Regions from separate parts of the Alteromonas sp. KUL150 genome, predicted to be linked through region 1. Evidence: predicted binding sites of a transcription regulator. Region 1 holds the regulator's gene; each other region holds the start of a gene.

Region 1 (10,037 bases):
CATGGCGACGCATTTCGGATTGATGGTGATTTTTAACCGCATCATGATAGGTATCGGGGTCGAACTCCGGAACTTCTATCGCAATGTTTAGTGGAGTAGAAGGATAGCTGTTGACTAAATTCACATTTCCTTTCAATAAGGCCGCATAATCGTTTGCAATAATTGTAAGCTTGTCATTAAGCGCAGCATGTTCGTCGTCTTCACTTCCTACGTTTACGGCTGCGATGATCTCACCACCTTCTGGCCAATCATGCTCTTTAACCAATAACACTGGGCGAGGGCACTTACGCATTAAATGCCAGTCTGTTGGTGTGAAAATGACAGAGGCTAAATCATCGTGGTTCTTTGTCGCTTTTACCACTAGATCAATTTGGTTGTTAAGCGTGTAGTAAATAATTGACTCAAAAGCACGGTTGTTCCACTCAACTACAATATCGGTATCAGCAAAGCCTTGTTTCCTAAGTTGCTCAGAAAGCCACTTGCCTTGCTCTTTAGTTACTGCATCGCGCATGGCTTCGCGCTCATCTGGGCTTAGCATGGTGGTCATATCATAAGATAGATCGTAGACCACCATCATTGCGGTCACTGTTGCACCTGTTTTCGACGCGAGTTCATAGGCTCGACTTAAAGCAGGTTGGTTGTCCCGTTCAGCATCTACCACGGCAAGAATTCGTTTATATTCAATCATAACACCCTCCAGTAAGCACACAGCTTGATGTGACGATAAATAAAGCTATTTTTCTAGTCCATCTTCACTAACTATAAACGACATTTGAAAAAACGTGTTGTTTTGGGTCAAGAATTTACAACTCTCTTAGGCATTTTTAGTGTGACGATTTATGGGGGCTTGGGCGGGTAAGAAAAATGAAGGAAATGAAAAACGCGCATAACGCGCGTTCCTGAATGATTTAAACAAAGAGACAACTTAGCCGCTACATACAACACTTGGTCCGTTAAGGGCAGACAGTTTATTTTCTAACAGTGCAAAATCTAGAATGGTAATGAGTTTGCCATCTACCTTTATAATGTTTTCTTTTTGGAAACGACTTAACAGGCGGCTTATGGTTTCTATCGTTAAACCGAGGTAATTGCCAATCTCATTTCGTGTCATCGTTAAATGAAACTCACGATGAGAAAAGCCTCGCTCCTCAAATCTTTGCGATAGGTGGGAGATAAAATAGAGTAAGCGTTCTTCTGCTGTTCGTTTATTGAGAAGCATGATCATGTCGTGATCCTGCTTTATCTCTGCACTCATGAAGCTCATTATCTGATGGCGCAGTTTCGGAAACTGAACCGACATTTCATCTAATATTTCATAGGGAAGTTCACAGACCATCGCTGTTTCTAATGCAGAAGTGTAGCTCTGGTGCTTATTTTCGCGCAGCGCATCGAAGCCGATAATGTCGCCGGGAAAATGAAAACCTGTAATTTGCTCCTCACCTTCAGAGTTGGTAACGAACGACTTGAAAGAACCGGTTCTTACGGCAAAGAGCGAACGAAATGTATCGCCAGTTTGAATAAGCGTATCGCCTTTATGCAGCGGTTTTTTACGCTCAATGATGTCGTCTAAAGACTCAATTTCTGTCTTGTTTAATGCAACAGGCAGACAGAGATGGCTGAAACTACAGTTCTGACAGTGGATTGAAAATTGGCTTCCTTTGCTCATAAAACCTGCTCTTTATAATTTATACACGACAATAATACCTATTTTTTTATAGGATTGCGCCCTGAATAAGATAAATAGCATAGATAGCCATTATACTTGCAATAAGTTGTCTTACGCCGCTTTGCTGAAAAGTACTCACTAGATATTGACTACCTGCGCTGGCGGCAAGCAGGGTGGGTAAGGTTCCCAACCCAAAGAAAAACATAATACCCGCGCCTTGTAACGCGTTGCCTGCGGCCAATGACCAGGTTAGGGTTGAATACACAAGCCCGCAGGGTAACCAACCCCAAATAAAGCCATAAGGTATTGCGCTAAATGGGGTTTTGAACGGTAAAAACCGCTTAGAGAGAGGCTGAAGTTTGGAAAATAGACCTTTACCTGCGCTTTCCAAAAGGGTTAGGCCTGTCCACCATTTCCCTAAATAACAAGCGAGTAAAAGCAACATAACACCGCTAAAAAGAGATAGGACATAGCTGGCAAGGGGAACGAAATCTGACGCAATTTTTCCTAATGCGCCAGTGATTGCACCGGCAATCGTATAGCTGGCAATCCGGCCCATGTTGTAAGCGAGTGTATAGGGTACAGCGGATGAGCCTTTTGGCGAGACCATTCTGAGCGCCGCAACGATCCCTCCACACATTCCCACACAATGAACACCGCCCGCCAAGCCGATAAGAAAAGCAGAGAAGTAGTTAATCCCGTCCATTATCTTCTTTGTTCTTGATTGCCTTGCTCTCTTGAAGCTGCTTGCGCTGTTCTGCTAATTTTTTTTCTTCAGGTGACAAATCATCATCGAAAAGAATGCTGTAGCCTTGTCGGTCTAAATCATCAAACTGATTGGTCTTTACCGCCCAAAAGAAAATTACAATAGCGACAGCAACAATAATGATGGCGATTGGAATTAATACGTAAATAATGCTCATGCTATTTGCTCAAAAGTCGCGTTGAGTTTGTAACGACAATAATACTGCTTAACGACATACCTACAACAGCCATCCACGGAGAAAGTAGCCCAGACACGGCGAAGGGCAGAATCAAAACATTGTATCCTACAGACCAGCCTATGTTCTGTCTTATTTTCTTCTTCACTTGGTGAGAAGTGCTTATAAGCGTTGGAACAGATAAAAGTTGATCGCCAAGCAAAATAACATCTGCTGCTGTCTTAGCAACATCGGTAGCATTGCCAACCGCTATTGCCACGTCTGCACTGGCAAGAACAGGTGCATCGTTGATACCGTCCCCCATCATCATTACTTTGGCTCCCGCTTGCTGCATAGCTTGAACAGCTTCGTATTTAAGTTCTGGTGTAAGCCCACCTTTGGCTGTTTCGATTGGCAATGACGCAGTTAGTGAGTCCACGTTTTTTTGTGTATCGCCGCTTAAGACTGTAAGCCTATGGCTTTTTGCCAAGATATCGAGGGTTTCTTGCGTATCAGCACGAAGCGTATCTCGCACTTCAAACGCTGCCATAATACGGCCTTTAACAGTGAGATAGACGTTAGCTGAAGGGTAGTCTTCAATGAATTCTTGCTGTGACTCGTGAACGCAAAACGCAGCAGAGCCCATTGAAAACATGGTGTCATTGATTTCGCCACATATTCCGCCTCCGGGCGCTACAGTAAAATTGACTACCTTATAAACGGTGTAATCGGATGCGCTATCATCGCCAAGGGTATTATTCTCTGTGAATGCTTTCGCTATGGGATGCTCAGAGCGCGACTCGAGCGCGCGTGCGATAGAGAGTGCCGTGTCACTATCTACGCCGTCAGCATACCAAGCATTTGAAATGGTGAATTTGCCTTGCGTAAGTGTGCCTGTTTTATCTAGTGCAATGGTATCAATGCCCGTAATTTGCTCTAAGGCATCGGCGCGTTTAATCAAAATACCTTGCTTGTTCAGTTTTGCCATAGCACAGGTGAGTGCTGATGGTGTGGCTAAACCTAGTGCGCAAGGGCAGGTTGCAACGAGCACTGATATGGTTATCCAAAAGGCATCGTCGCTACCTTGGAACGACCAAAATCCATAGGTTAACGCTGAGATCATCAGCACGGCGGTAACGAAGTATCGAGAAAAATTATCCGCTATTTGCGCAGCTTTTGGCTTGCTAGCCATTGCACTTGCTTGGAGCCTGACGATTTGGTTTACCAGTGCGTTTTTGAGGGTTTGGGTTACGATAATAGTTAGGCTGCCGTCTTGACACACCGTACCCCCGTAAACAACGCTATTGTTCTCTTTGCGTACGGGGTTAAACTCGCCGGTAAGCATAGATTCGTCAACCGATGCATGACCTTCGGTTACTACGCCATCGATAGGAATTGTCTCTCCGGGTTTAACCAGTACTACGTCGTTTATTCGTAGTTGTTTTGCTAGACATTCGGTAACGCTGCCATCTGACATTAACTTCGTGGCTGAAACCGGGACATATTGCATCATGTTAGCGGAGATCTGCGCAGCGCGATGCCTGCTACGATGTTCCAAAAACCGGCTGAGTAACAGCAGGAAAATGAACATACAGATAGACTCAAAATACACTTCGCCTTGTTCAAGAACCGTAGAGCGTATTCCGGCAATGTAAGTACCGAAAATGGCGAGCGTAACCGGAACGTCCATATTAACCGTTTTTGCGCTTAACGCTTTGGCAGCTCCAATATAAAAAGTGCTGCCAGAATACAGTACAACAGGGGTTGTTAGCGTCAGCGCAACCCAGTAAAAATATTGTCTGGTTTCTAACTCAATGGCACCAAACCAGTCAAAGTAGAGACCTGTCATTAACATCATGACCTGCATGGTCATGATGCCCGCTAGCCCTAGCTTTTTCAGAAAGGTTTTTTGCTCACGTTTATAGCTGGCCTCGTGTTCATCAGGATGAAACGGCGAGCCTACATAGCCTATTCTTTTCAGCGTAGAAAGAATTTGGCTAAGCTTTATTTGCAGTGGCGACCAAGTAACTAGCGCGCGACGCTCTTGAACGTTGACCGCAACTTGCTTTATGCCTTCTACTTTCGAAAGTTGTTTTTCAATTAACCAACCACAGGCCGCACAAGTAATACCTTCAAGGGTCAACTGTATCTGCTTATCTTGACCTTCATCGAAAACAAATTCCTCCTGCAGGGAGGGGTCGTCATACACCTTAAGTTTATCGATGGTTTCTAAAATGCCGTCGTCAGACTTTTTAGCAGGTTCAGTTCTGAACTGATAATAGTCTTCAAGGCCATTCGATACGATAGCTTCGGCCACTGCTAAACAGCCCGGGCAACACATGTCGCGCTGCTGACCTAAAATAACCGTTTTAAACTTATCCTCGTCGTGGTTCGCTATGGGCAAGCCACAATGGTAACAATCGTGCTCTGCCATTACGGATTAAATTTTATTTTTCCCTCATGGGGAAGGTAGATCGTGTTTTGAATTTTCCAACTTTCGTCAATTGGCGTTAGCGACACTCGCCATTTACCATCTAAACTTTCTTCTACAAAACCGCGATAAATTCCGTTGGCATCACGGCTTAGCAATACGCTTACGTCACGATCTTCCAGCGTCACGTGATAAAAACTGAGTTTAACGGCGTTTCCGTCTTGTGGAATACCTGAGTGAAATTCAAGGGCAATGCTGCCATCTGTAATAGTTAAGTCCGACGTTATGTTTAAACGCTTTGCAACGGCTTCTTTGTCTAGACTTGCGTTGATTGCTTTACCTTCTTTGTAATAGTCGTCGATTACCAGACTATCTTCTGTAGATATTGCAAGATTGAGCAACACACCGCCCATGATCAGGGTAATAACTGGAACGGCAATTAAGAACCAAGGCCAGAACTCTTTATACCAGGGTCTATTCATTAGAATTTTTACTCTTGATTAATTCGCTAACAACATATTTATAAATACTGCCTAAAACGCTTCACTGTTAGGTAGTACCCACAAATAGAGTGTCAGTAATATTAGATAAAAGTGTCTGAATTTCACTCGCTACAGCACTTTGTATATCGCTGTATTTTCTCATAAAAAAAGCCTCGTAGTAACGAGGCTTTCTAAGATATTTAATGATTTAAATCATTAATCATTTGAAAGGCTATAAACGTACGCTGCAACAACGTGAATTTTGTCTTCACCCAAGGTTTTCTTGAATGAAGGCATTACACCGTTACGACCATAAGTAAGCGTTTCTGTAACTGCTCTGTGGCTGCCGCCGTAAAGCCAGATATTATCGGTAAGGTTTGGTGCCCCAAGCATTTGGTTACCTTTACCATCCATACCATGACATGCCGCACATGCTGCGAAACGCGCTTTACCCGCTTCTGCAAGCTGAGGGTCCACATCGCGACCGCTTAGGCTAAGTACGTAGTTAACCACTTCTTCGATACCGTCTTCACCCATCGCATCAAGCCATGCTGGCATTGCTGCCTTACGACCAAGCGTAAGGGTTTCAACGATTTTCGCACCTGAACCGCCGTATAACCAATCGTTATCGGTTAGGTTAGGGAAGCCGCCATTTTGACCACGTGCATCAGAACCGTGACACTGAGAGCAATTTTGTAGGAACAAACGCTGACCTACTTTATTTGCTTCTGGGTCTTTAGCCAGTTCTTCAACAGGAACTTGTGCATACGCTTCGAAGATCGGGTCGAACTTCTCGGCAGCGAAATCTAGTTCACGGTCATATTCTACTAGGTAGCCTTGCTCTTTAGCGTCGATACGCGCTTGAACAGACTCTTCTAGTGATTGAATATTTTGGTTAGAGCTCTTCCAGCCCAAAATACCTTCATACGCACCTAGGCCAGGATAAAGCGCTAGATATAAAAAGCCCCAAACGATGGTCATGTAGAACATAATTGTCCACCAGCGAGGAAGTTGGTTGTTCAACTCCTCAATACCATCAAATTCGTGCCCCATTGACTCGCCTTCAGCTACGCCGGTCTTGTTAGACAGGCACCAGCGCAGAAGGAAGTAGCAACCAATGATCAACCCTAGGGTTATCACTGAAATCCAAATTGTCCAAAACATACTCATGAGTTCGAGACTCCTGCTAATCTTCTTTTGATTTTTCTTTTTCTTCGTCTGCAAACGGTAAATTTGCAGCTTCATCGAATTTCTTCTTGTTGCGGCCGCTAAACGCCCACCACACAACACCGATGAAGCTTACAAAGACGATGACAGTAAAAATGCTGCCTACAATTCCTTGATCCATATTATTTCAAATGTGTGCCAAGAGACTGAAGGTAAGCAATAAGGGCCTGCATTTCCGTTTTACCCTGTACTGCCGCTTTCGCACCCGCGATATCTTCGTCGGTATACGGAACGCCAAAGCCACGGAATACTTCCATTTTTTTAGCTGTTAACTCGCCATTTAGCGTGTTTTCCGCAAGCCAAGGAAACCCTGGCATATTCGACTCTGGTACAACGTTACGAGGATTAAGCAGGTGAACTCGGTGCCATTCATCACTGTAACGACCACCAACACGTGCTAAGTCAGGCCCAGTACGCTTAGAACCCCAAAGGAAAGGGTGTTCCCATACTGACTCACCAGCAACGCTGTAGTGACCATAACGTTCAGTTTCTGCGCGGAATGGACGAATCATCTGGCTGTGACAACCTACACAACCTTCACGGATGTAAATGTCACGGCCTTCAAGCTCAAGCGCGGTATATGGACGTAAGCCTGTTACCGGTTCCATGGTTTGCTGTTGAAACATCAACGGCGTAATTTGCACCATGGCACCAAAGCTGATAGCGATAAGAATTAATACCGTTAACAGACCGACGTTCTTTTCAATTAACTCATGTGCGTTTTTCATTATTCGTCTCCTTTACTACGCTGGCTGAGTCGCTGGATCTGCAGCGATACTGCCTTTAGGTGCACGAACGGTTTTCCATGTGTTGTATGCCATAACAAGCATACCCGTTACCACGAAACAACCACCAATGAAACGAACCACGTAGAACGGCTTAGACGCTTCTAATGACTCAACAAAGCTATAGGTTAACGTACCGTCAGCATTTACTGCACGCCACATTAGACCCTGAAGTACACCAGACATCCACATTGCTACGATGTAAAGAACAACACCGATAGTTGCTAACCAGAAATGCACGTTAACTAGCTTGGTGCTGTACATTGCACGCTGACCGAATAGCACTGGAATTAAGTGGTAAATTGAACCAATTGAAACCATTGCAACCCAACCTAGTGCACCAGAGTGTACGTGACCAATTGTCCAGTCAGTGTAGTGAGATAAAGCGTTAACGGTTTTAATTGCCATCATTGGACCTTCGAAGGTAGACATACCGTAGAAAGACAATGAAACAATTAGGAAACGCAGTACTGGGTCAGTGCGAAGCTTATGCCACGCGCCGGATAGCGTCATGATACCGTTAATCATACCACCCCAAGATGGAACGAATAAGATAATAGACATCACCATACCGAGTGACTGAGTCCAGTCTGGTAGGGCAGTGTAGTGAAGGTGGTGTGGACCAGCCCAGATATACAGAGAAATAAGTGCCCAAAAGTGAACAATTGAAAGTCTGTATGAATACACCGGGCGACCAGCTTGCTTAGGCACGAAGTAATACATCATACCAAGGAAACCCGCAGTCAGGAAGAAACCTACCGCGTTATGGCCGTACCACCACTGCATCATCGCATCTACGGCGCCTGCATACAGTGAATACGATTTAGTGAAAGACACCGGAATAGCCATGCTGTTACCAATATGAAGAACTGCAACAGTTAGCATGAACGCACCTAAGAACCAGTTCGCTACATAAATGTGCGACACTTTACGGATTACTAGGGTTCCGAAGAAGTTGATGATATAAGCGACCCAAACCAGTGCCAATAGGATATCTATTGGCCATTCTAGTTCAGCGTATTCTTTTGTGCTAGTTAAACCCATAGGCAGAGTAATAACAGCTAAAACGATTACGGCCTGCCAACCCCAAAAGGTAAACGCGGCAAGCTTGTCACTGAACAGTCTTACCTGGCAGGTACGCTGAACGATGTAGTACGACGTTGCAAATAGCGCACAGCCGCCGAAGGCAAATATAACGGCATTAGTGTGCAACGGGCGCAAACGTGAGAATGTTAGCCATGGTGTATCGAAGTTAAGCATAGGTGCAAATAGTTGCGCGGCAATAAATACCCCTAGGCCCATACCTACAATACCCCAGACTATGGTCATGATGGTAAATTGCCTAACTACTTTATAATTGTAGTCAGGTTGTGCTTGGCTTATTTCACTCATTTTAATGAATCTTCCACTTCAAATGAACTATGGTCTCCAACTGCCGGAATAGTGCGGTCGAGACGTGTATCAGCAAGGAATAACGCTTCACACCGAGCTCGGAAAGAGTAATAATTATTGTCTCCAAGCCAGTTGGTACGCGGATGATAAGGTTTTTAATTACAAAAAGATACCATAAACTACCTAAGCTTGATCTCCGTCAATGAAGAAATATACAAAATTTAAGAAATGCTAAATAATCATAACAATAAACGATCAAAACATTTACATTCTCAACTGCCGTTGGTCGCCATCATCGTAGTAGCAGTGTGTGTTTATCTCGCGCATGAATTTCAATCATCAGCGTTGAACGAGAACGTCGTTATTAATGGAATAGGAAACAGCTGCAACTTTGTCAACGAAACTTGCGAATTCTTAATTGATGGCGAGTTGGCCATTGCCACATTTTCAACCATGCCTGAACCTGAAGAGTCGGTAACGTTAAAAATTTTAATTCCTGAAAATCAGGAAATCGAGAGTGCCTGGATTGAAGGGGTAAACATGTATATGGGTAAGATACCCGTATTACTAGATAATAATACTGATGGCGTGTGGTCTGGTTGGTTTATGTTGGGAGGGTGCAGCGAACCGATAATGAAATGGCAATTGCGGCTCAACATTAAAGATAAGGAAAGTCCAAACTACCTATACTTTGTTACGCAATATTAACGGTTATCAGACACATTTTTGAGAACCCGATATTGAGCAAGAATTTGGCAGAGATAACAAATGGCGAGCAAACCAGTTCTAGTGTAAGTCAATTCACATTAAACGCGTCAGCAGTTAAAGAAACAAAACAATAATACGCAGTAATGATGAGTGAATAGAATGGTAATAAAAACGGCCACCGATATGGCAGCCGTTATATTTTATTAATGCTAGCGCACTACCTACATTTGTGATTGCAAGTAGTTTGGTAAGCCCAAGCGTTTAATAAGACCCAATTGCTGCTCTAGCCAATGGGCATGATCCATTTCTGTATCGTCTAATAGCACGATAAGCATGTCGCGGGTTACATAGTCTTTCTCGGTTTCGCAAAGTGCAATTACTTCGCGCAACTTCGCATCTACTTCATATTCAACCCGTAAATCGCTT
Region 2 (10,037 bases), on a different contig from region 1:
CTAACTCGGTATTTTTTTCAAAGGCTTTGGTTTTTGGTAAGTACACCCCGCTTCGCATTTTATCTACGCTAAAGCTACCTTGATTGGTGCGCGCCATGCGGTTACCGATACCGTGAATATCACTGAGTAAAAAAGGCGTGTAATCGATAAGACTGGCGTTGTCGCTTTTTGCTACCAGCGTGAAACCGGCAATGACCGAATCCGCAAAAGCTTCATCAATACTTTGCTTTTCGGCATCGCTGCCGTGTGCCGCACGGTATTTCGTGTTGTGCTGCTTCAACAAAACCTTGTTACCAAACTTTTCGAAACTTACTAAGCGGGTTTCGCCAAGCTGTCCGCGATCGAGGCCAATGTCGTTCGAGCCTACACCGTAGGGCAAGCTGCTTTGAAACAAATATTCGGCGTTACCTGTTGGCACCGCCAAATAAACTTTGTCACTTTCATCGTCATAGTAAACAGGGATTAGACCGTCTTTTTTGGTCATATCGCTAGTGAATTCACCAATGCTTGGCAGCGCTGCCCAAGCTGAAGACGTAGACACAACAAACAATACCGTAATGGCAATGGCCGATTTGCCGGAGGCTTTTATTTGTCGCGCCGCTTTATGAAAAATGTTCAATTGCAGCATGCAGTTAGTCCTTATTATTGTGAATTTCTAGCCTACCCTATGTGGCGGCTTTTGCCCATGGTGATTCGTCGTTTAAGTACGTCAATTGAGGTGATAGATTAGTTTTGCTATAAGTTCTCATAACATTTTTCTTAGTGCATTTGTCTTGCTGCTCAGTCTAATATGCAGAAATAATTTGATCTCCATCAACCCCTTGCCTGATTTGCCTTGAGGGCCTCACGGCGTACTTATAGAATCCGCCGCCTTGTTAAAGGCGTCTAGTAGCGGTTTTTATATATGACTTCAAACACTTCTTCTCGTAACAGTTCTTCAATTCAATGCGAAGATTCAGCGTTAAAACTTTCCGACCAAACGTTTAACGCACCAGAATTGCTAGCCCCAGCAGGTAGCTTGCGCAATATGCGCTACGCTTTTGCCTATGGAGCAGACGCTGTTTATGCTGGTCAACCCCGCTACTCGCTACGCGTGAGAAATAACGAATTTAGCCTCGAAAACTTAGCGATAGGTATAGAAGAAGCGCATGCTCTAGGGAAGAAGTTCTATGTGGTAAGCAATATCGCGCCCCACAACAGTAAGCTCGGTACCTACCTTAATGATATTGAGCCGGTAATTGCTATGAAACCTGACGCGCTAATTATGTCAGATCCCGGACTTATCATGATGGTGCGCGATGCATTCCCTCATGTGCCAATTCATTTAAGTGTTCAGGCCAATGCTGTGAACTACGCCACGGTGAAGTTTTGGCAGAAACAAGGCATTGAGCGCGTTATTTTATCGCGAGAACTATCGCTTGAAGAAATTGAAACAGTCCGCGAGCAAGTGCCAGACATGGAATTAGAAGTGTTTGTTCATGGCGCGCTTTGCATGGCGTATTCCGGGCGCTGTTTATTGTCTGGCTACATGAATAAACGAGATCCTAACCAAGGCACTTGTACCAATGCTTGTCGTTGGTCTTATGATGTTAAGGAGGGTAGCGAAAACGAAACCGGTGATATCGTTCAAGCCACCGAAATTGATAAAGCCGTTTCGGCATCTCAAACGGTCATTCCCACCCTTGGCGAAGGCGTGCCAAGTACTGATGTGTTTATGTTAGAAGAAAAAGAAAAGCCCGGCGAATTGATGCCTGCCTTTGAAGATGAACATGGCACTTATATTATGAATTCGAAAGACTTGCGTGCCGTTCAGCATGTCGACCGCCTAACCAAAATGGGCGTGCATAGCTTAAAAATAGAAGGTCGCACAAAATCACACTACTACTGCGCTCGAACAGCGCAAGTTTATCGCAAAGCCATTGACGACGCAGTAGCAGGTAAACCCTTCGACAACTCGTTAATGGGAAGCTTGGAAACCTTGGCTCATCGAGGATATACAGAAGGTTTCCTGCGTCGTCACTCACACCAAACGTATCAGAACTACGAATACGGGCATTCTGTCAGCGATAAACAGCAATTTGTTGGTGAAGTGCTAGGCCGCTGCAACGAAACGGGTTTTGCGATTATAGATGTTAAAAACAAATTCTGTGTAGGGGACTCGCTAGAATTGATGACACCAAGCGGAAACATTACCTTTGCGCTTGATGAAATGCTGGATAAGAAAAACCTTTATATCAGCGATGCCAAAGGTTCAGGGCACCAGGTTAGTATACCTCTACCTTGCGATGTAGACCTAGATTTTGCTCTGCTGCTACGTAATCTGGATGAAGGCGTTGACACTCGTAACCCGTTTCGCAAAACGGATAGTGCCGTAAAAAAACAGAGCGTAAGCGAGGTATAATTCATGGCACTGCTTATTCTAGATAGCTGCATTAACTGCGATATGTGCGAACCTGAGTGCCCTAATTCAGCAATTAGCATGGGAAATAACGTGTACGAAATAGATGCTAATCGTTGTACCGAATGCGTGGGGCATTACGATGCCCCTACCTGCGTGGCAGTGTGCCCTATAGATGTAGTTAAACCAGACCCGAACAAGAAAGAAACGTTAGATGAGTTAGCTGAGAAATTTATACGTTTAACTACTTAGCAACGATGTAAGCCAATAAGTTAAACATACTATTCAAAGAATTTTCTTGAATCCTACTCAAGAGTGATCCCTAATTGCAGAACTGTTTGAACTGGCACAACTAATAAGGGTTTTGTTTTGAAGTTTGCCTCTCGCGCTACCGCTATCTCTCCGTTTCTTGCCATGGCCTATGGCGAAAAGGCCTCTGCTCTGGAAAAGCAAGGTAAAGATGTTATTCGTCTTAATCTTGGTGAGCCAGATTTTGGCGCTCCCGAGCCTGTACTTGCAGCAATGAAAGAAAGCTTGAATACCCCAGATTTTCCTTATACGTCTGCGCTAGGTATGCCTGAACTCCGAGAAGCCATAGCCCGCTTTTACGAATTTAAACACGGCGTAAAGATAAGTCCTTCACGGGTGGTCGTAACCGCCGGCGCGTCTGGTGCGTTACTTTTGGCAAGCGCGGCCTTGGTTGAACCCGGCGATAATGTGATATTGGGCGACCCGTCTTACCCCTGTAACCGACGCTTTTTGAACGCATTTGGCGCAGAAGTAACGCTAGTACCAACACGCAGCGAGGATAACTTTCAATTAACCGCTGAAAGTGTTGCCGATAATTGGAAGCAAAACACGAAAGGCGTGCTTATAGCCACCCCAGCCAATCCGACAGGTACAGCGATTGATATAGACGAGTTGATTAAAATTGGCGAATACTGCAAAGCCAACGGTGGTTTCTTAATTGTTGATGAGATTTACTTGGATCTTTCGCTTTCTATTAATGACGATACTACCCAATCAACCAGCAACAAGAACGCCAAGCTTCGAACCGTACTTGCTAACGCTAAACTGGAAGACACTGTAGTGGTTATCAATAGCTTCTCTAAATATTTTGGCATGACCGGCTGGCGCCTCGGCTGGTGTGTTGTGCCTGAAGCGATGACACCCATCGTTGAAAAGCTCGCGCAGAACTTGTTCATTTGCCCCTCCACCCTTTCACAAAAAGCCGCCCTTGCTTGTTTTACTTCTGAGGCATTGGCGCAATGCGAACAAAATCGTGTAAACCTGACAAAGCGGGCCTCTTTCGTTTTTAATGCACTTGAAAAAATCGGCATTAGTTTAGATGCCCAGCCAGACGGTGCTTTTTACGCTTTCATCAATATTAAACACACAGGGCTAAGTGCTATTGAGTTTTGTGACGCCCTGCTCTCACAACATCATGTTGCACTTACGCCCGGCAATGATTTTGGCGAGCACAATGCCGACCACTATGTAAGGCTGTCTTTCGCTACGGATATGGACCGCTTAAACGAAGGATTAACACGTCTGGCTAAGTTTGTTAAGTCATTAAACTAACGGTTTATCGCCTGCCGTTTAATTTCGTGAATAGACAAATATTACCGAAAAAAATGATAGATATCCGCGCTTGTGCGTATATTGGATATCGTATATTGATGACACGTGTCAAAACGAAATAAAACAGGACAAAACAATGAGTAACGAACGGGAATTTGATGTAGTTATCTTCGGTGCTACAGGTTTTACGGGCAAACTAGTAGCTGAATACTTTCAGGCACAGTATGGCAATGACAGCAGCGTTAAATGGGCAGTTGCAGGTCGTAATGAAGCTAAGCTTAACGACGTAAAACAGGAGCTAGGTATCAGTGATAGCGTTGCCAGTATTGTAGCCGACGGTGATGATGCCGACGCGCTAGATGCTATGACTAAGCGAACTGCGGTTGTACTCACCACAGTGGGCCCTTATCAAATTTACGGTGAAAAGTTACTCTCTGCGTGTGTTGATAATGGTACGGGGTATACAGATTTATGCGGTGAGCCGGCGTGGATGCACCAAATGATCAATAAGTATGAAGCGAAGGCCAAAGAAACTGGCGCAAACATTGTATTTTCTTGCGGCTTCGACTCAGTACCATTTGACTTAGGTGTTCACTACTTACAAGCGCATGCTAAAAAGCAAACTGGCGACGTGATTGAATACGTCAAAGGTCGCGTTCGCAAGATGCAGGGAACCTTCTCTGGTGGAACGGCTGCCAGCTTAAAAGCAACCATGGCTGCTGCTCACAAAGATAAATCGGTAATGGCCGCGCTTATCAACCCGCATTCGTTAACCGATGGCGCATCAAACCAGCCTCAGCCCGACGGCAACAAACCTTATTTCGACGAGCAATTAGGTACATGGGTTGCCCCCTTCATTATGGCGGCAATCAATACGAAAAACGTTCACCGCACGAACTATTTAGGTGGCTATGCCTATGGAAAAAACTTCCAGTACGATGAAATGATGATGACAGGTCCTGGCGAAAAAGGTGAGGCCATGGCCAACCACGTTGCTAAAGATAAATCGCTTGCAAGCGACGATGGTCCTAAGCCAGGTGAAGGCCCTAGCAAAGAAGAGCGTGAAAACGGTTTTTACGATGTCATGTTTGTAGGTACCGCAACGAATGGCGATATGCTAGCCGTATCGGTAAAAGGTGATAAAGACCCAGGTTATGGCTCTACTAGTAAGATGATTTCAGAGTCGGCGCTTTGCTTGTGTAAAGACGTAAACCTATCTGGCGGCTTTTTCACACCAGCGGCTGCTCTTGGTGATAAGCTAGTAAACCGCTTAGAAGAGAAAGCAGGCTTAACGTTTGCTATCGAAAAATAAGAGCTAAAATAAGAGCTAAAGCAAAGACTTAAGTAAAATTCAAACTTTGTTCCACTCTATCAAAACGTAGGTTGCATTTTCGCACAACTAATATGAAAAAGGCTGAACACTAATAGTGTTCAGCCTGTTCTTTCTGCGCTAGGTATTATTATTGTTTTTTCTAAGCAAGTACTGCTTTTAATGCTTTAACGCACGCATCTGTTTCTGAAGGCGTGCCGACACTGATCCGTGACCACGAGTCGTAACCTGGCCATGTGCGCCCTACCACCTTTATACCCTGAGCTTTCATTTTTTCCGCGAATACATCGTGCGGCATACCCGTATCCATATAGATGAAATTCCCTTGCGGATTTGGTGCATACGGCTGGTTCAACTCCTTCGCCACTTTCACTAGTTTTTCACGCTCGGTTTTAATGCGTGAACGCATTGTGTTTAAGTTCGCATGGTCGTCCATACTTGCCATACCCGCCACTAATGCCAAATAGTTCACACCACCCATGCGTAGCATGCCACCCATAGTTTTAGCTTGTTCGGCAGGCATAATGGCATAGCCTAAACGCTGGCCTGCCATCGCGTGAATCTTAGAAAAGGTGCGGCATATCACCACGTTGTGACCTTCTGCTACTAGCTTAGACTGCACATTAGCTGGATAAGCATCAGACATTTCAATGTAGGCCTCATCAATAAACACCTGCGCTTTCTTTGACACGCGCTTTGCAAAAGCAGTCAGTTTGGCTGCATCGACCATGCTCCCCGTGGGGTTATTTGGATTACATACATAAACGGCGGTAGTATCTTCGGTTACAGCTGCCTCAATCGCATCAAGGTCAAATCTCATGTCTGCCGCAAGGGGGACATAAGTGACATCTGCCCCCATAAACTCAGCGCCTCGCGGTACCCCTTCATAGGTTGCCATAGAGGTAACTAGTTTGTTGCCATTTTTCGTGATCCAGTCAGCGTAGCCAAAAAGAATAGGTGAAGAACCGTTTGTGATAACGATTTGGTCAGCAGATACGCCTTCTTGCTTAGCAATTTTTTGCGCCAATACTTCAACGGTAGCATCAGTGTAACGTGCGAGATTTAAAAGCTCGCTTTGCATCGCTTTTGCAGCTTTCTTTGATGGGCCAAAGGCATTTTCGTTTGACGACAAGCGAATAAGACCGTCGTTCACATTAGGGGTAGCTGATGGAAAGTGTTCGGTGGGCATACCTGCTGCTCGAAGGTCACCCATAATACTGTCGACACTGGTCGTCAATGCCACTGCACCAGCGCCTAAACCCACTGACTTCAACCAATTGCGACGTGAAGAATTCACCGTGGTTTGTTGTACATTTTTATTCATATTTCGCTCTGCCTTCCATCTACGATATCTTTAGACTAAAGACTTAATTTTGAACGTGCAATAGGATAAAAAACGTAAACCATTGACTCAAATGCACTTTTTGCGTGCATAAAACGCACTAAAGTTGACAATACAAGAAGTTTTAAGGTGTTAAGCTGTTACATTGCGGTGCAGTGGTATTTTGAGCATTTGAGCGTTTGCGACGAATGACATTTTTTAAACAAACTGGAGGGGAGTTAGAGCGTGAAGACTCACGCTTTAACAAATTGTCTTTAACAAGACGATGCTTGAGAGAGTTTATTTAGCGCGTCTAGCTCTCGAGAAAGCGACTAGAGACAACAAAAAGATACCAAATGTTGCAGGCTCAGAAACCTGGGCAATTGAAAGTTGTGCGTTTCGGCCGATATCATAAGCCTCGTCATTAGCCCTAATATACCAAGTTCCATCATCGAAAAACTCTAGATCAAACGTAATCAACGTAAGAAGAGCTTCTTCACCTGTGTTGACTAAAGTACTCATTTTAATATATTCGCCTGTCAACGAATTTACAGGAACGTAAGTATCGAAAGATATTGATAAGAAATAACTTTCTAAATTACCTGTAATTTTACCTGATACGGTCAAGTTTTCGCCAAATTCAGCATAATAGCCCTCTGGTGGAACCGTACCTGTTATTGACGTGGAGTAATCTGTTCGACCAATTATACTAAATAGAGCATCAGAGCTATCTATCCAAGCATCGTCAGAGGAATACCCCGCGTTATATATGATCAAATTGTCTACGTGATTTGATGGGCCATCGTATTGAAATGAATAGAGGTTAGACGAATTAAAACGAAAGTCTTGGCCATAAGTGAAGCCATCTACAACAATGTTACCTGATACATCTATTGGATCTGAAAAACTATTGTCACCCTTTGTGCCTAAACAATCAGAACAACTTCCAGTCCAGCTAATTATCGTTCTGTTTTGAGCATCGGTTTCAATAATCAAACCAGCCGATGCTGACGATGCTAATCCTATGAGCACTAATGAAAGACATATATTTTTAAAATACATTTTAATTCCTTTTTTAATTTTAATAGCTTAATTGCTGCGAGACATAAGCAAATTCTAATCCATGTTTTATTTTTATATTTTTCATAAGGTTATAATTTTTCTCTGAATTTTTGTAAATTTTATCGACACTCGACAAGCACTACAAGCTACGACATCTTTTAAATTTCACGAAGCAAAAAATAAAGCAGTAATCGTTTGAGATCCAAATGGATACAGCATGTAACGAATTGTATTTATCAGAGTGTCCTCCGCATAATTCTTTAAACTTTAATACGACAACTTAAGTACAAAACTTTGTTATCACCATTAAACAGGAGTTTCAAAATGGCTAAGGATCACGGTGCTCAAATTAAAAACGACGATACTTACGAAGCGCTTCGCGATGAAGGGTATAGCAAAGAAAAGTCAGCGCGTATTGCCAATGCACAGGCAAACAGCAAACAAACGCCTTCAAAGGATGGCGGAAAAGGCAAGAAGTACGAGGACCGCACTAAAGATGAGCTTTACCAAAAAGCAAAAGAGGTAGGTATTGAAGGTCGCTCAAACATGAGCAAAGACGAGCTAATCGACGCTCTGCGCAACCACTAGTGGCGGGCACACCGTTATCTAAATAGCAGCGTTAAAAAAATCAATGAGAATATTTCATACAAAAATGAAATTAAGTCATTTTTATTCATAAATAAAACCACGTATAACGTACTTATAGCTTTTACAGCCTTTACATTACTCGGTTTAATCTTTTGAATAGAAGCGCATTCTCATGAACAGTAACGTGGACACAAATTTCTCTTTTACTATTAACAGCGTTAAGTTTGATGAAGATTATCACCCGTCAGACAATACGCGCATTACCACAAATTTTGCCAACTTAGCGCGGGGTGAGCGCCGCAAAGAAAACTTACGCGATGCATTAAGTATGATTAACAACCGCTTTAATGCACTAGCTAGCTGGGACAATGAACGTGGTGACCGTTATGCCGTTGAACTAGAAATAGTATCGGTAGATATTGATATAGAAGGAAATGGCAACACCTTTCCCACTATCGAGATATTGCAAACCAATATCATCGATAAGCAAACCGGTAAACGCACCCAAGGTATCGTGGGTAACAACTTCTCGTCTTATGTTCGCGATTATGATTTTAGCGTTCGTCTATCTAATCACAACCGTGGGCAGTCATCCTTCAGTGTACCCAACGACTTTGGCGACCTGCACGGCAAACTTTTTAAATACTTTGTTAATTCAGAAGCCTATAAAACACATTTTTCAAAGCTGCCAGTAATTTGCTTGAGTGTTTCTGACAATAAAACATACCGCAGAACAGAGAACCAGCACCCTGTATTAGGTGTGGAATATCAGCCTAATGAAACGTCGCTAACTGAGCAGTATTTTAAAAAGATGGGCTTAAACGTGCGCTATTTCATGCCGCACAACAGCGCCGCGCCATTTGCTTTTTATTTCTTCGGCGACTTGCTAAACGACTACACCAATTTAGAGCTTATTAGCACGATTGCGACCATGGAGACGTTCCAGAAAATCTATCGCCCAGAAATTTACAACGCAAACGCACAAGCAGGTCTAAGCTACAAGCCGGACTTAAAAAATAGCGACCATTCGGTAACGCGCATTGTGTATGACCGTGAAGAGCGCAGCCAGCTCGCTGTTGAGCAAGGCAAGTTTGTAGAAGATAATTTTCTGAAGCCTTATCAACACAAGCTACAGCAATTTACGGCTAGCTATGCTTAAAAGCTTCCTCTTTTAGCGCGGCTCATCACGTTCAAACAGGGCTAATTGAATTCGAAATGTCGATGAAAAGGGCAGTACGCCCTGCCCTGTATTCACCTATCCGAATTATTGATTCAAAGAAACCAAACTACATGAAAAAACTACTCCCCACCTCTATTGCAGGCAGTCTTCCAAAACCATCATGGTTGGCAGAACCCGAAACGCTATGGTCGCCTTGGAAGTTAGAAAGTGAAACGCTGGAAGAAGGTAAAAAAGATGCGCTGCGCGTTACGCTTCAGGAGCAGACCGCTTCTGGCATCGACATTGTTTGCGATGGTGAGCAAACCCGTCAGCACTTTGTGACCACTTTCATAGAACATCTTGATGGCGTAGATTTTGAAAACCGTAAAACCGTGCGTATTCGCAATCGTTACGATGCTAGCGTACCTGTTGTAACCCAAGCGGTTACGCGACCAAAATCGGTATTTGTTGAAGATGCCAAGTTTTTACGAAGCCAGACTGATCAACCTATTAAATGGGCACTTCCAGGCCCAATGACTATGGTCGATACCTTGTATGACGACCACTATAAAAGCCGCGAAAAGCTTGCATGGGAATT
Region 3 (10,037 bases), on a different contig from region 1:
TTGCCCACCCCGTTTGATACACTTTGAAGAATTGATGTTTTGCTTCGAGCTTCTTGAAATACTCTGTGCTGCTTGGGCCTTGAGTGCAGTACATATCAAACCACCCGCGAATAGAAAAGTGGTCATCTTTTTCGTTATTCTTTTCTCCTCGCTTGCCTATGGGATATCCATGGAACACAGACACTTTTATGCCAGGTAAAAAGTGAAATATGAGATTCCCGCATGCAAAAATTGCGAGAGGGTTAAAATCGATAATGTCTTCAACGCTATTAAGCCTCAACTCATCAGCCTCTAAAAGGTCAGGACACCCATCCTCTAAAAACCACGCAGCTTCATCGCCTCTAGCTCTTATTGCTTCTTGTAGAGGTCTGTATATAGGGTATGCATAAGCAAGCCCGGTAAAAAACACATAGCGTTTTGACATCTATTCTTCTCGATATTTTTCGTAACGCATTACTCTATCATTTTTCTTTTCGACATTCCTTGGGCGGTGTTTGCATTGGGGATTCTCTAGGCGCTTATCAGTATCAACCCTTCTTTTTTGCTGTTAAAGTTTGCATCATTCACTTTCCTACTTCGTTTATAAGAGTGTGTAATGCATAAATCAGTAGATAGCTTTAAGGGTGTCTCACCTATTTTAGGGAAGCACGTTTACATCGATGCCTCTGCAAGAATAGTTGGAGATGTAGTATTAGAAGATGATGCCAGCATTTGGCCGTTAGTAGCAGCCCGTGGTGACGTGAACAAAATTCGTATTGGCGCCCGTTCTAATATTCAAGATGGCAGTGTTTTACACGTTACCCGTAAATCTGAGAAAAATCCCAACGGCTTCCCACTTATTATTGGTGAGGACGTTACCGTTGGGCACAAATGTATGCTGCATGGCTGCCAATTAGGTAATCGTATCCTGGTAGGTATGGGCGCAATTGTAATGGATGGTGTTATAGTTGAAGACGATGTGTTCATTGGTGCAGGTACATTAGTACCGCCAAACAAGAGATTAGAGAGCGGATTTCTTTATGTAGGAAACCCCATGCAAAAGAAAAGGCCACTCAACGACGCTGAAATAGCATTCCTAAAACAATCGGCCATTAACTACGTAGTATTAAAAGATGAATATCTTGAAGAAGCGAACTAGTTTCGCTTCTCGCTTTGCTCAACGATATCTCTGACCCGCTTTACAATATCCGATGTGTCAGGGCGCTTTTGTGTCCATATATAGAAGGCTTCGGCCGCTTGCTCAACTAACATTCCTAGCCCATCTATTTGTGTTTTAACACCTAGCTCAGCCGCATTTCTCATAAAGCGCGTGGGTGAGTTTTTATAGACCATGTCGTAAACCACTTCACAGTGTTGTAAAACACCATCAGTCAAACTACACGGCAATTCATTGCTTAAACTGGCGGCTGTTGAATTGATAATAATATGAGGCGCAACATCTGCGATATCTTCTATCGCCACCACCTGCACTTTAGGGTTTGAAGAAGCGGATGCTACTTCCTCAGCCTTCGCTTTTGTTCTGTTGGCGATGATTAAAGAAGCGGCACCTGCTTTTAATAACGGCGAAATGACGCCACGGGCTGCGCCACCGGCACCAATAAGCAATACACGTTTGCCCTTAATTTCCGCTCTATTATTGAGTAAATCATTTACCAGCCCAACACCATCTGTGTTGTATCCAAGCACATCACCATTGCCACCATTCATTAGTGTATTAACAGCTTGTGCATCTTTAGCCGCTTGGTCATCTACCTTTGCTAAGTTGAATGCATCAAGCTTAAAAGGCATGGTGACGTTACAACCTACCGCGCCTTCCTGAGCTAAAAACGCGTTGGCGGCATCTACAAAACCGTCTACTGGCGCAAGTATTTTTTCATAAGAAATATTTTCTCCCACTTGATCTGCAAACATTTGATGAATAGTTGGTGATAAACTCTGTGAAATAGGATTTCCGAATACAGCGAATTTTTTCATGGGAATACGAGACTTATTTAATATAAAGAAAAGCAACAATCGTTCTAAGAAGAGTACACCATATGAGCGTATAGGTGGAGAGGAGAAAGTACGGGAGTTAGCAAATGCTTTTTACGACATTATGGAGACCGATCCGCTAGCGAAAGAACTACTTACTATTCACCCTCAGCCACTAGACAGAATTCGTCATGTGTTTTTTTTATATTTGAGTTTATGGCTTGGCGGCCCTGATGATTATCAGCAGCAATTTGGTCATCCGCGTCTGCGTGCGCGTCATCTTCCCTACACAGTAACACCCGAGTTAAAGGCACAGTGGATGTACTGCATGAGAAAAGCCATGTTTAAAACCGTTGATGATATTACTTTAGCACAACAGTTAATTGAGGCGCTTGACCAACTTGCCGAACACATGGTGAATACACAATAAAAAAGCGCGTAAAAAGGATTAACCTTCTAACGCGCAAGTCCCCTGTACTGTCTACGCTCTTTGTGGCGCATAAAGTAGTGCAATTGTGAAAGCCTAACTTACCAGTAATAAAACTTTAGAAAGTGTAACCTACAGATAGTGTATAAACCCACGGGTCTATTTCAATATCGTTTACAGTGCCAGAAGCTTCGCCCACTTTAAATGTGGCTTCAGTATCAATATCTATATAGCGAACCGACGCGTTTACATGCCACTTTTTATCGATTTGGTAATCCATACCTATTTGGGCAGATAAGCCAAATGAGTTATCTAACGATAGGTCACTTAAACCCGCCGTTTCATTTGCACCCGTAAATTCCTCGTCAAAGATAAAGGTATAGTTAATCCCTGCACCAACGTAAGGCTGAAACGCCGAGCTTGCATCATTGAAGTAATAGTTAGCCGTCAATGTCGGCGGTAAGTGTGTTACCTCACCAAGCTGATTACCCGTACCTAATGGATCGGCAACGGAAAAGTTAACATCATGCTTAAATGGCGTTGCTGCCAGAAGTTCTATATTGATATTGTCGGTAATAAAGTACGCAACGTTTAAACCTAACTGGGTATCGTTGCCAATATTAAGTGCAACGCCAAGATCCGTCCCACCGGCCACGATATTAGACGTTGATTCATCCGGAGCTACCGTCGTAAGACCGCCTCGAACAATCCAGTCGCCCTGTTGATGAGCGCTGACTAAAGGTGAAAGTGCAGCAAGTGTAAGACAAAGTGCAGATGCAGATAGAAAGTGTTTGCGCATGATGTGTCTCTTTATATGTTTAACCAAGATGGCGCTACTTTACGCCTTTCGCTTAGCGAAACATTGATCCAGCGCAAGGTTGGTAAGCTACTGAAACACTGATGATATTCAGTATTGATGTAGATCAAAAAACGCCGTGTAAAAATATTACACGGCGCTTTTTCAGTCATTGAAATCGGTGTTTAACTATTGTGGTAGTGAGTAAGTTTTAAACCCCGATAACGCCTCGTTTGTGGCGCGTTACCAGTCAGTAGGCTTCAACCAGTCTGTTAACTTAGCTTCAGCGCTACCTGGTGCAGGTGAATAGCAATACTCCCAGCGGGCTAACGGTGGCATCGACATTAATATGGATTCCGTACGCCCACCAGTTTGCAAACCAAATAAGGTACCGCGGTCAAACACAAGATTAAACTCAACGTAGCGCCCTCTTCGATAAAGCTGGAAATCACGCTCTCTTTCGCCGTAATCAGCGTGCTTGCGGCGCTCGACAATAGGGACGTAAGCATCGATAAACCCATTACCGACTGCTTGCATAAATGCAAATGACTGTTCAAAGCCCCATTCATTAAGATCATCAAAAAATAAACCGCCAACGCCGCGGGTTTCGTTGCGATGCTTTAAGTAAAAATAGTCGTCGCACCACTTTTTGTATTTAGGATACACATCCTCGCCAAATGGCTTACACAACTTCTTCGCAGTGTTGTGCCAATGCGCGACATCGTCTTTAAACGGATAGAATGGTGTTAAGTCAAAGCCACCACCGAACCACCAAATGGGGGCTTCGCCCTCTTTTTCAGCAATGAAAAAACGAACATTAGCGTGGGATGTTGGGATATACGGGTTATGTGGGTGAATTACGAGAGATACGCCCATCGCCTGAAAATTTCGCCCTGCAAGTTCAGGTCGATTAGCCGTTGCCGATGCGGGCATTTGGCTTCCAAATACATGGGAAAAGTTAACGCCACCTTGCTCAATCACCGCACCATTTTTTAGTACTCGAGAGCGGCCGCCGCCTCCTTCTTCACGCTGCCAGCTGTCTTCAACAAACTGACCTTTGCCATCAGCAAGCTCCAGCGTTTGGCAAATGGTGTCTTGCAATCCTAATAGATAGCTTTTTACCTGTTCAATGACTTCGGCGGCGTTTTTACCATCCAGTAATTCTGCTGATGTCATACTCTTATTACCTCTGCTGTGTCACCATCGCGAATGGTACTGGGTTTGGATGCACCGCCAACTTCTCCGTCAATGTAAAAGACAGAATCGGCGAATACGGCTTTTGCTTCTTCAGTGGTGGTAGCCGGCGGTTGACCGGTAAGGTTAGCGCTTGTAGAGACTAAAGGCCTACCTAGCTTATTACATAACGCCACCACTACAGGGTGATTAGTTACACGCACAGCTATTTTACTGTGCTTGCCCGTCAACCATGCTGGTGCCGACGCCGACTTGGGTAATAACCAAGTGTTAGGACCCGGCCAACTTGAAAAGATATCGGTGCGCCTGTCAGGACGAATAGCATTGTCGTCAACATAAGGCAGCAATTGACTGTAATTCGCAGCAATTAAGATCACGCCTTTTTCAACTGGTCGCTGCTTTATCTCTAATAGCGCATTTACTGCCTCTTCGTTATCTGGGTCGCACCCGATACCCATTACCGCTTCGGTTGGATAAACGATTAAACGACCAGCTTGAAATGCGGCAACAACTGGGTCTACTTCAGATAAACTAGCCTCAACGGGGTTAAACGTATTTACGCTCCCATTTTGGATATCAGACATGGTTTTAATCTCTACGTATAGTTCTTCGTATAGTTGTTCGTATAGTTACTTTTTAAAGCCACAAGTTGGCTGAGGGCACTGAATCTGCCCTTTTTTATCTATTAAAACTCCCCATCCACATTCGGGGCACTTTTCATTTACTGGCGTGAAATTTAGCACATAACGGCATTTCGGATAATGGTTACACGCAAAAAACTGTTTGCCGTATTTGTTAGTACGCGAGATTAACTGGCCTTTCTCACACTTTGGGCAATCTACCAAAGTATCTTCTTTTTCTTTTATAGGCTCAATGTGATGGCAAGAAGGAAAATTAGTACAGCCGATAAACATACCAAATCGGCCCTTTTTTATTGCCAAGTCAGATGCGCATTCAGGGCAGGCTACACCCTCTAAGGTTTTGAGTATAGTGGTTTGCTTATCGTGAAGTGGCTTGCTGAAAGTACATTCAGGATAGCCCGAACAACCTATAAAGGGACCTGATTTGCTGTTCTTTATGTGAAGAGGTTTACCGCAGTCCGGGCAGTCTCCGAAATTATCATCAAGAGCATGCTCGTGCGCTGAAAAAAGTGAATGGTCTATTTTAGACATGTATTAGACGTTAAGGCCTTAAACACGCTGCTATTTCACAGCGTATTCTTAAGTAGGTTTTTTTAAATGCCAGAGTCTACGACTGCATTAATGCAGAACACCATCTGGCTCTTCGAACAAAAGATCTTCCATCTGCGCGTAGGCTTTTTCTTTGCCAGGCACGTTAAACAGTACCATTAGCACAACCCACTTCAGATCTTCTAAACAAAATTCGCTAGAGTCAATTTCCATAACGCGATCTATTACCATCTCGCGCGTAGACGCATCCAAAACGTTGACCTGTTCTAAGAACATAAGAAAACCGCGACATTCCACATCTAAACGCATTTGTTCTTCGTGCGTGTAGATACGGCTTAAGCTAGTGCTAATGCCTTTGCAAAAATACGGTTTAATATCCGTTTCTTGCAGTGCTGCTAACTTTTCTAACCATGCGAGGGCTTTATAAATCTCATCGTGATGAAATCCTGCGCGCACAAGCTCTTCCGTTAACTCGTCTTGATCAACACGAATTTCCGTTTCACTGTGAATGAAGTTTTCAAACAGATACATGAGGATATCGAACATATTATTTTCCCCTCAATTTAACGTAACCACCAGGGACAGCAGCTACTAAACCACGCAACTCATATTCTAATAATGATGCCATTGCTTGCGATACAGATAAGGCATTGCGCTGGGCTATGACATCAATAGCGGTGATGTCATAATCCACACTAGCTAATAATTTATCGGTTGCCAAGCTATTCGCTGCACTTTTTTCGTCTTGTTCATCTATGCCTAAGCTTATTTGCTCGGGATAAACCTCAATTTCTTCGAGAATATCGTTGCTAGTAGTTACTAATTTTGCGCCTTGCTGGATTAACCAGTGGCAACCTTCCGAATACGCGTGAAAGATATTTCCTGGCACAGCGAATACTTCTCGCCCAAGATCTGCGGCCAAATTTGCAGTTATCAAGGTACCGCTTTTAATTTTTGCCTCTACCACTAAGGTTCCAAGAGATAATGCCGCAATTATTCGATTGCGACGAGGAAAGTGCCAAGGCTTAGGTCCCTGCCCGGGGAAAAACTCTGTAATGCTTAACCCCCCATTATGGTTAATGTCATTAAGTATCTGGATATTTTTAGCTGGATAAACTTTATCAGGCCCAGTCCCCATAACTGCAATGGTGCCTGTGCTCCCTGCCATAGCGCCTTGGTGTGCAGCGCTATCTATTCCCATTGCGAGACCACTCGTCACTACCACTCCGTTATTAGATAAGCTCAGAGAAAAGTCATTGGCAATTTGTTTGCCTTGATGACTGGCTCGCCGACTACCTACCACTGCGATTTGTTTTTGCCCTAACAGTTCTAAATTGCCGGTAGCAAATAATACGAATGGCGGGCTGTCCAGTTGCTTGAGTAACGCTGGATAAAATGGCGAGTCTACGGTGATGATATGTCTATTTTGACCGGCTTCTTTCCATTTGAACGCAGCATCGACATACGGTTGTGATATTTGACCGATAAGCGCTTTTGTCTTTTCGCAAAGGGCTGTGTTTTCTTTTAAAAGCTCATGGGGAGAAAGCTGGTAGCGCTCCAGCACTTCTAGCCAACTCTTTGGCGAAACGCTCTGTGCAGAAGCAAGTTTAACCCACGGTAACTGCGTACTATCGGGGGGTGTTAGCTGTAAGTTCATCATCGCTCCTTAGTGAGCGACAATGAACTTAAAAAAGCATTAAGGTTTCGCCACTATGAAGCCGCGCTTAATTCCTTTATTCGCTCGCGTTATTAATCCATAACTTGCCGCATCAAATGTTTTAAATACTACGACTTCGCCAACTTTGAGTGCGGGCTGTGATACCGTATCGATAAACCATTCTCCGCCGCTTCTTGCGCCAGGCTCATCGACATAGCGCGGGCTTTCTTCGTCAATAATAGCTGGCCCTTGAGCGTAAACTCCCAAGACGGTACCAGGAGAAACATCTACGGAGCCCAAGTCGAGGATGACAACATCGTACTTACCAAGCAAATCGTATTCATGTAAGTCGCCAACTACTGCTCCTCTTTGCGATTTAGCTGGAACCAATTCAAAGCTATCGGGATGGTCGAACCCACCCGCCATTAGCTTATCGCCACGCTTTGCTTCCTGATCCGCATCGTCAATAAAAAGCAACATACTATCGTCAGCTTGCCCATTTTCTACCAACGAAGCCGAAGATACGTGAGTAACTTGAATACCCAATATTTCTCCGTCTAGATTTTTTATAGTAGCGTGCTTTCTCACTACCCTAAACTGATCGTCAGTACTGAATTGCTGTTGACTGAGGACAAAATCGTCCGAAGCAAATCTCACGTTTCCGTCTTGATTGCCCAACAACTTAGGCAATGCTTTATAGGCGCCTTCTTCAAGAAGCATGTGCTGCCTGATAAACGGAGAGAGCGTTGTCCAAGAGAGGACGTCTACCGGCTTTGGTTTAAGGCGTCTGTCTGTGGATGGTGAAAGTTTGTAAGTGGGTTTGTCTCGTTTCACCGTTAAAACAGGCTCACCATCAACAAAACCAACAACAATTACATCGCCTGGATAGATTAAGTGAGGGTTATCTATTTGCGTATTGGTACGCCATAACTCAGGCCAGAGCCAAGGTTCGTTTAAGAAGATATTTGCTATAGCCCAAAGTGTATCCCCACGCTTCACCGTATAGGTTTCCGGTGCTGTCTCTTTGAGCTGAAGCGCAAATGCAGGTAACGACAACAATGCACAAATAAGTAATATTGCGCCGCGGCGAGCGCCTATTAATCGTTTTTTCAAATTAACCACCTGCAAATTATTCACTATCTCTTTTTGTTGCTTTTTCGCACAATAGCACTATATCGGCAAAAGTTGTTATTCTTATAGGTCTTCGGCAAAAAACTGCACGAAAGTAACCGATATACGTTAGAATAGTAACTTAATAGGCACTGTAAAGCGTGCTGGCAATTAGATCGTATATGAATTTATACAGCGAAAAGGTGAAGTAAGCGAGAAATGGCAATTTTAGACGTATTAAGTTTTCCTGATGAGCGTCTTCGTACGGTAGCTAAACCCGTCGAAGAGGTTAACGACGAAATTAAACAACTGGTATCGGATATGTTCGAAACCATGAAAGACGAGAACGGAATTGGCCTTGCAGCTACGCAAGTTAACCGCCATGTTCAAGTTGTTGTAATGGACGTATCAGAAGATCAAAACGAGCCACGCGTATTTATTAACCCTGAAATTATTCGTAAAGAAGGCTCGACAATTAGTGAAGAAGGTTGCTTATCTGTGCCGGGCAACTACGCCAAAGTAGAGCGAGCAGAAGCGATTACCGTTAAAGCTTTAGATCAAAATGGCGAGTCGTTTGAGCTAGATGCTGAAGGGCTGTTGGCCATTTGTATCCAGCACGAACTCGATCATTTAAAGGGTAAGTTGTTTATCGACTATCTTTCCCCTCTCAAGCGCCAACGCATTCGCAAAAAGCTTGAGAAAGAAGCACGTCTTGCAGCTAAAGCTTAAGGATTAACGTGACAGCGCCATTGAAAGTCATTTTTGCCGGTACTCCGGATTTTGCAGCTAAACATTTATCGGCACTACTTGATAGTGAGCACGAGGTTGTTGCGGTTTACACACAGCCAGACAGACCTGCCGGACGTGGTAAAAAGCTAACAGCCAGCCCTGTTAAAGTACTTGCAGAAGAAAGTAACATTCCTGTTTACCAACCCCACTCTTTAAAAGTCGAAGATGCACAGCAAGAACTTGCTGCCCTTAACGCCGACTTAATGGTTGTTGTTGCCTATGGTCTGTTACTCCCAACGGCGGTGCTTAATGCGCCGAGACTCGGATGTATCAATGTACACGGTTCAATTTTGCCTAAGTGGCGCGGTGCAGCGCCAATTCAACGTGCTATATGGGCAGGAGATGCTGAAACCGGTGTAACTATAATGCAGATGGACGAAGGCTTGGACACAGGTGACATGCTATACATTGCAACGTTGCCCATTGCTGCTAACGATACTAGCGCGACCATGTACGACAAACTTGCCGAACTTGGACCTAAAGCCTTGGTAGATGTAGTCAATGACTTCGAAAGTTATTCTCCTACGAAGCAAGATGATACACAGGCAACCTACGCCAAGAAGCTGTCTAAAGAAGAAGCCTTAATTGATTGGTCTGATGACGCCGAACAGATTGAACGCAATATTCGAGCGTTTAATCCATGGCCCGTAGCTTGGATGCAGGTTGAAGACCAAAATGTAAAAGTGTGGGCTGCCAATGTGGTTACCCTCCCTAATAAAACTTCTCCCGGAACTATCGTTAGCGCGAATAAAGAAGGTATTACTGTTGCTACTGGACGGGACGCGCTTTGTATTACATTGCTTCAGATCCCTGGTAAGAAAGCGCTCCCTGCCTCTGACGTAATCAATGCTCGCAAAGCTTGGTTTGAAGTAGGTCGTTGTCTGACACAAACGGATTAAACGT

What was found. The regulator FNR, encoded in region 1, switches genes on or off when oxygen is low (the NO sensors DNR and NnrR bind a similar motif). The targets are predictions, from matches to a motif close to TTGATCTAGATCAA.
Region 2: the regulator FNR is predicted to act here: its motif matches at 804-817, upstream of trhP (prephenate-dependent tRNA uridine(34) hydroxylase TrhP).
Region 3: the regulator FNR is predicted to act here: its motif matches at 3,312-3,325, upstream of GVO62_RS09560 (OmpW/AlkL family protein).

Annotation. Positions count from the first base shown of each region.
Region 1 is NZ_BLIJ01000041.1:70,362-80,398, reverse strand. Features, by position in the region: gene uspE (universal stress protein UspE) at 1-688, opposite strand, end outside; gene fnr (fumarate/nitrate reduction transcriptional regulator Fnr) at 926-1,666, opposite strand; gene GVO62_RS10105 (sulfite exporter TauE/SafE family protein) at 1,713-2,372, opposite strand; gene ccoS (cbb3-type cytochrome oxidase assembly protein CcoS) at 2,359-2,589, opposite strand; gene GVO62_RS10095 (heavy metal translocating P-type ATPase) at 2,591-5,020, opposite strand; gene GVO62_RS10090 (FixH family protein) at 5,020-5,499, opposite strand; gene ccoP (cytochrome-c oxidase, cbb3-type subunit III) at 5,716-6,669, opposite strand; gene GVO62_RS10080 (cbb3-type cytochrome oxidase subunit 3) at 6,686-6,847, opposite strand; gene ccoO (cytochrome-c oxidase, cbb3-type subunit II) at 6,849-7,454, opposite strand; gene ccoN (cytochrome-c oxidase, cbb3-type subunit I) at 7,470-8,903, opposite strand; gene GVO62_RS10065 (hypothetical protein) at 9,132-9,611, shown strand; gene bfr (bacterioferritin) at 9,833-10,037, opposite strand, start outside.
Region 2 is NZ_BLIJ01000014.1:88,477-98,513, reverse strand. Features, by position in the region: gene GVO62_RS03025 (zinc-dependent metalloprotease) at 1-628, opposite strand, end outside; gene trhP (prephenate-dependent tRNA uridine(34) hydroxylase TrhP) at 905-2,401, shown strand; gene GVO62_RS03015 (YfhL family 4Fe-4S dicluster ferredoxin) at 2,405-2,650, shown strand; gene GVO62_RS03010 (aminotransferase class I/II-fold pyridoxal phosphate-dependent enzyme) at 2,768-3,979, shown strand; gene GVO62_RS03005 (saccharopine dehydrogenase family protein) at 4,116-5,291, shown strand; gene GVO62_RS03000 (pyridoxal phosphate-dependent aminotransferase) at 5,452-6,633, opposite strand; gene GVO62_RS02995 (hypothetical protein) at 6,931-7,662, opposite strand; gene GVO62_RS02990 (DUF7218 family protein) at 8,017-8,280, shown strand; gene GVO62_RS02985 (DUF1852 domain-containing protein) at 8,453-9,439, shown strand; gene GVO62_RS02980 (methionine synthase) at 9,571-10,037, shown strand, end outside.
Region 3 is NZ_BLIJ01000039.1:80,951-90,987, reverse strand. Features, by position in the region: gene GVO62_RS09580 (UDP-N-acetylglucosamine 2-epimerase) at 1-424, opposite strand, end outside; gene GVO62_RS09575 (gamma carbonic anhydrase family protein) at 596-1,138, shown strand; gene aroE (shikimate dehydrogenase) at 1,135-1,974, opposite strand; gene GVO62_RS09565 (group II truncated hemoglobin) at 1,973-2,401, shown strand; gene GVO62_RS09560 (OmpW/AlkL family protein) at 2,517-3,197, opposite strand; gene hemF (oxygen-dependent coproporphyrinogen oxidase) at 3,438-4,370, opposite strand; gene GVO62_RS09550 (L-threonylcarbamoyladenylate synthase) at 4,367-4,972, opposite strand; gene GVO62_RS09545 (DNA topoisomerase family protein) at 5,018-5,560, opposite strand; gene GVO62_RS09540 (DUF494 family protein) at 5,648-6,124, opposite strand; gene dprA (DNA-processing protein DprA) at 6,126-7,235, opposite strand; gene GVO62_RS09530 (LysM peptidoglycan-binding domain-containing protein) at 7,275-8,348, opposite strand; gene def (peptide deformylase) at 8,565-9,074, shown strand; gene fmt (methionyl-tRNA formyltransferase) at 9,083-10,033, shown strand; gene rsmB (16S rRNA (cytosine(967)-C(5))-methyltransferase RsmB) at 10,036-10,037, shown strand, end outside.